2 regions of the Streptomyces sp. NPDC046859 genome follow, and region 2 is predicted to be linked to the other one. Evidence: riboswitches for the same ligand, from Rfam matches in the RefSeq annotation. Region 2 holds a riboswitch; the other holds the start of a gene.
The links. Region 2 has a riboswitch for glycine ahead of gcvP (aminomethyl-transferring glycine dehydrogenase). Riboswitches for the same ligand answer to the same signal wherever they lie in the genome.

Region 1: it holds a riboswitch for glycine, as region 2 does, so the genes downstream of both, gcvT (glycine cleavage system aminomethyltransferase GcvT) here and gcvP (aminomethyl-transferring glycine dehydrogenase) in region 2, are expected to answer to the same signal.

What each region holds. Positions count from the first base shown of each region.
Region 1 covers NZ_JBEYXR010000028.1:31,676-34,118, reverse strand. The annotation lists gene ABZ899_RS30315 (enhanced serine sensitivity protein SseB) at 1-469, opposite strand, end outside; gene ABZ899_RS30310 (AAA family ATPase) at 549-1,217, opposite strand; glycine riboswitch at 1,391-1,489, shown strand; gene gcvT (glycine cleavage system aminomethyltransferase GcvT) at 1,642-2,443, shown strand, end outside.
Region 2 covers NZ_JBEYXR010000009.1:274,381-276,823, reverse strand. The annotation lists gene ABZ899_RS16945 (DNA polymerase IV) at 1-139, shown strand, start outside; gene ABZ899_RS16940 (PRC-barrel domain-containing protein) at 232-615, opposite strand; glycine riboswitch at 730-825, shown strand; gene gcvP (aminomethyl-transferring glycine dehydrogenase) at 999-2,443, shown strand, end outside.

The sequences.
Region 1 (2,443 bases), on a different contig from region 2:
TGACGCGGCCGCCGGAGGCCTGGCCGGCCGGCGGGGTGCGGCCCGCCCGGCACACCTCGGCCACCGCCGCCGGGGGCAGGGGCACGCCGACCACCCCGCCCGGGTTGACGGCGATGCCCACGTGCGGGGGCAGACCGCGGGCGAACTCCACGGCCGGGGCGACGGTGTACGCCATGTGGGAGCCGACGACCTGGCGGAACTGCTCCTCGGAGGAGAACACCGGGACATAGCCCTGGCCGTCGATCTCCATGCCGGGCAGGTCGAGCGGACCGGTGTCGGGGCCACCGCCGTTGGGCAGCGGCACCCAGACGAAGCTGCGGCCCAGCACCTCCACGATCCGGGCGCCCGCCGAGGGCCGGCCGAGGGAGGCGGAGAGCACCTCCTCCAGTTCGTTGCCGGGCCACCCGCCGTGCGGGTGGAGGGGTGAGCCTGCCGGGAAGTCCGCGGGGAGATCCGCTGCGAAGTCCATCTGTGGGTGACCGCCTGCTGTGAAACACGTCTGAGGGTCGAAAGGCTACCGGTGCCCCGCGCCGGCCGGCGGGGTCCGGTCAGCCCGTGAAGCCGATCCGGCGCAGCGCCGCGGCCGCGTCCCGGTCGAGCAGCACGGCGGAGCCGCAGCCCCGGGGCAGGTCGCCGGCGGTGACCGCGCGCATCAGCCGGGCGGCGGCGCGCCGGTGGCGCAGGAAGGCGTACCGGGAGACGCCCCGGCCGCGCTCGCGCTGCCCCGCCAGCGCGGTGTCCGGGTCGACGTCGAGCACCAGCAGGTGCAGGACGCCGCCGCGGCGCCGGGCCGCCCGGGCCAGCCGGCCGCGCACCCACGCCTGGGTGCCGCAGTCGTGCACGACGAGCCCGCCCCCGCGCCGGACGGCGCGGCGCAGCCCGGCGTAGTGGGAGAGGCGGACCAGGGGGCGGTAGAGGGCGTAGGGCAGGAGGTCGGGCATCCGGGCGTCCCAGCGGTCCCGGGTGTCCTGGGAGTCGACGCGCGGGCCGCGCACGGTCCGGCGCATCAGGGTGGACTTGCCGCTGCCGGGCAGACCGGTGATCACGACGAGGTCCCGCGGGCCGAAGAGCAGGGCGTGCGGGCTGCGGCCGGACCGCTCGCGCAGGTCGCGGACGACGGGCGCGGGCGCACCGGCCTCGACGACGGGGGCGGCCGGCTGCCCGGGCAGGGCGATGCCCGACGTCGTGGCGTACGCCGAGGTGCGCTTCACCGTCATCGTCCTCCTCCTCCGCATACAGGCTTCCCCGTCCCCACCGCGTGTAAAGAGAAGGTAATAGAGGATCGCCTCCGTTTTCGTTCGCTTACTGCCACAGGCCGGTTACAGATGTGGCCTGGGGCAGACGGGCCCGGGCATGCGATGATGTCGGCGCCAACTGCATACCGGCCGTTTGAATCCGCGCGGGAGAGTCCCCGGCAGTACGCCGCCGGGGCGCCGAAGGAGCAAGTCCCTCCCTTGAATCTCTCAGGCCCCGTTACCGCGCGGGCGAGGCACATCTGAAAAGCGGGCCACCGTGCGCGGTGGCTCCACCCAAGGTGCAAGCCATGAACTTCCCCGCCGGGGGTCGTGGCGAACCTCTCAGGTTCCGATGACAGATGGGGAGGACGTTCCTCGCCCGTCTGCCCTTGGAGAAGACCGACCGATGAGCAGTACCGCAGCCTCCGCACCGCGCCGTACCGCGCTCGATGCCCTGCATCGCTCGCTCGGCGCCACCATGACCGACTTCGCTGGCTGGGACATGCCCCTGCGCTACGGCTCCGAGCGCGACGAGCACAACGCGGTGCGCACCCGGGCCGGCCTGTTCGACCTGTCCCACATGGGCGAGATCACGGTCACCGGCGCCCAGGCGGCCGCCTTCCTCAACCACGCCCTGGTCGGCAACATCGCCTCCGTCGGTGTCGGCCGCGCCCGCTACACCATGATCTGCCAGGCCGACGGCGGCATCCTCGACGACCTGATCGTGTACCGGCTCGCCGAGACGGAGTACATGGTCGTCGCCAACGCCTCCAACGCCCAGGTCGTGCTCGACGCCCTGACCGAGCGGGTGGCCGGCTTCGACGCCGAGGTCCGCGACGACCGCGACGCGTACGCGCTGATCGCCGTCCAGGGCCCCGAGTCCCCGGGCATCCTGAAGTCCCTCACCGACGCCGACCTCGACGGCCTGAAGTACTACGCCGGCCTGCCCGGCAGCGTCGCCGGCGTGCCCGCTCTGATCGCCCGCACGGGCTACACCGGCGAGGACGGCTTCGAGCTGTTCGTGAAGCCGGAGCACGCCGTGGCGCTGTGGCAGGCGCTGACCGAGGCCGGCGAGGGCGTCGGCCTGGTCCCGTGCGGTCTGTCCTGCCGGGACACGCTCCGCCTTGAGGCGGGCATGCCGCTGTACGGCAACGAGCTGTCGACCTCGCTCACCCCCTTCGACGCCGGGCTCGGCCGGGTGGTGAAGT
Region 2 (2,443 bases):
GGATTCCGGGCCGGGGCGGGTGCGGACGTTTCGGGTCGATGATCCAGCGCTGGACGTGGCGGAGCCGCTGCCGTTGGTGTCGGGGTGGGGGGAGGCGTCGGCTGCCGCGCAGGGGGAGGCGCCTGTGGTGCGGGGGTAGGTCTGCCGGGGCGGAGGAGGCGCTGGGCCGCGCTCGGGGGTGTCGCCGCGCCCGCCTGTGCCGCCCCGGTGGCAGGACTGCCCGCGGCTACGTCAGGGATTGTCGTCGGGGGTGTTGGTGGGGGCCAGGGTGCCGAAGTCGTGGTCCGGGGGCGGGGGGCCCGGGGACACGTCGAGGCCGTAGTGGTGGTAGAGCTGCAGTTCCTGTTCGGGGGACAGGTGCCGGCCCACGCCGAAGTCGGGGGCGTCCTTGATCAGGGCGCGGTCGAAGGGGACGTGCAGGCTGCCGTCCACCAGTTCGCTCGGCTCCAGGGGGACGAAGGCGTCGCGGGAGAAGAGACCGGTGTGTATCGCCGCCCACTCGGGTACGCCGGTCGCGTCGTCCAGGTACACCTCGTCGATGGTGCCGATCTTGGTGCCGCTGCGGTCGAAGGCCTTGCGGCCGATCAGGTTGCGCGGATCGATGTCGGTCTGCACGGTCCCTCCACTTGGTCGCAAGTCATCCGTCAGCACTACGAAAAGCCAGATCCGTGACCGCGGCCACTCGAAGGTTCGTGCGGCGACCCCGCTGGTAGGCTTGGCGTCGGCTGCTGACCCCGTGCGGGAGAGTCCTCCGGAGATCACCGGAGGCGCCGAAGGAGCAAATCCTCCCCGGAATCTCTCAGGCACACGTACCGCATGGACGAGGTCACTCTGGAAAGCAGGGCGGGTGTCGACGGCTCCCGCTCTCACCGACGGTGAAAGCCGGGACCCTCGGGCGCCCCGGTGAAGCTCTCAGGTCGAGATGACAGAGGGGGAGGCCGTCCGGGTACCCGTGCCGTGGTGCCCCTCGAAGGTCGTCAGACCAGGAGGCCTCCGCAATGACCGCCCATCGCATTCCGCTCTCCGAGCTCGAGCAAGGAATTCCCTTCGAGCAGCGCCACATCGGTCCCGATTCCGAGGCGCGGGCCAAGATGCTCGCCCACGTCGGGTACGGCTCGCTCGACGAGCTGACCGCCGCCGCGGTCCCGGACGTCATCAAGAACGCCGACGCGCTCGATCTGCCCGGTGCGCGGACCGAGGCGGAGGTGCTGGCCGAGCTGCGCTCCCTCGCCGACCGGAACCAGGTCCTGGACTCGATGGTCGGCCTCGGCTACTACGGGACGTTCACCCCGCCGGTCATCCTGCGCAACGTCATGGAGAACCCCGCCTGGTACACGGCCTACACGCCGTACCAGCCGGAGATCTCCCAGGGCCGGCTGGAGGCCCTGCTCAACTTCCAGACGGTGGTCGCCGACCTCACCGGGCTGCCGACCTCCGGCGCCTCGCTGCTCGACGAGGGCACCGCCGCCGCCGAGGCGATGGCTCTGTCGCTGCGTATGGGCAAGAACAAGAAGGGCCTCTTCCTGGTCGACGCGGACGCCCTTCCGCAGACCATCGCGGTGATCCAGACCCGCGCCGAGCCCACCGGCGTGGAGGTCGTGGTCGCCGACCTCAGCGAGGGCATCCCGGCCGAGGTCGCCGAGCGCGAGATCAACGGTGTGCTCCTGCAGTACCCGGGCGCCTCCGGTGCCGTACGGGACCTCACGCCCGTCATCGAGCAGGCCCATGAGCTCGGTGCCCTCGTGACCGTCGCCGCCGACCTGCTGGCGCTCACCCTGCTGAAGTCGCCCGGCGAGCTCGGCGCGGACATCGCGGTGGGCACCACGCAGCGGTTCGGTGTGCCGATGGGCTTCGGCGGACCGCACGCCGGCTACATGGCGGTGCGCGAGAAATTCGCGCGCAGCCTGCCCGGCCGCCTCGTGGGCGTGTCCGTGGACGCCGACGGCAACAAGGCGTACCGGCTCGCCCTGCAGACCCGTGAGCAGCACATCCGCCGGGAGAAGGCGACCAGCAACATCTGCACCGCGCAGGTGCTGCTCGCCGTGATGGCCGGCATGTACGCCGTCTACCACGGCCCCGACGGCCTCAAGGGCATCGCCGCCCGCACCCACCGCTACGCCACGATCCTCGCCGCGGGCCTGTCGGCCGGCGGGGTCGAGGTCGTGCACGGCTCGTTCTTCGACACCGTGACGGCCCGCGTGCCCGGCAAGGCCGCCGACGTCGTCGCCGCCGCCCGCGACCACGGGGTGAACCTGCGCCTCGTCGACGCCGACCACGTGTCCGCCGCCTGCGACGAGACGACCACCCGGTCCCAGGTCTCCTCCGTGTGGAAGGCGTTCGGCGTCGAGGGCCGTATCGACGCGCTGGACGCGGCCGCCGGGGACGCGCTGCCCGAGGCGCTGCTGCGCGGCGACGAGTACCTCACGCACCCCGTCTTCCGGCA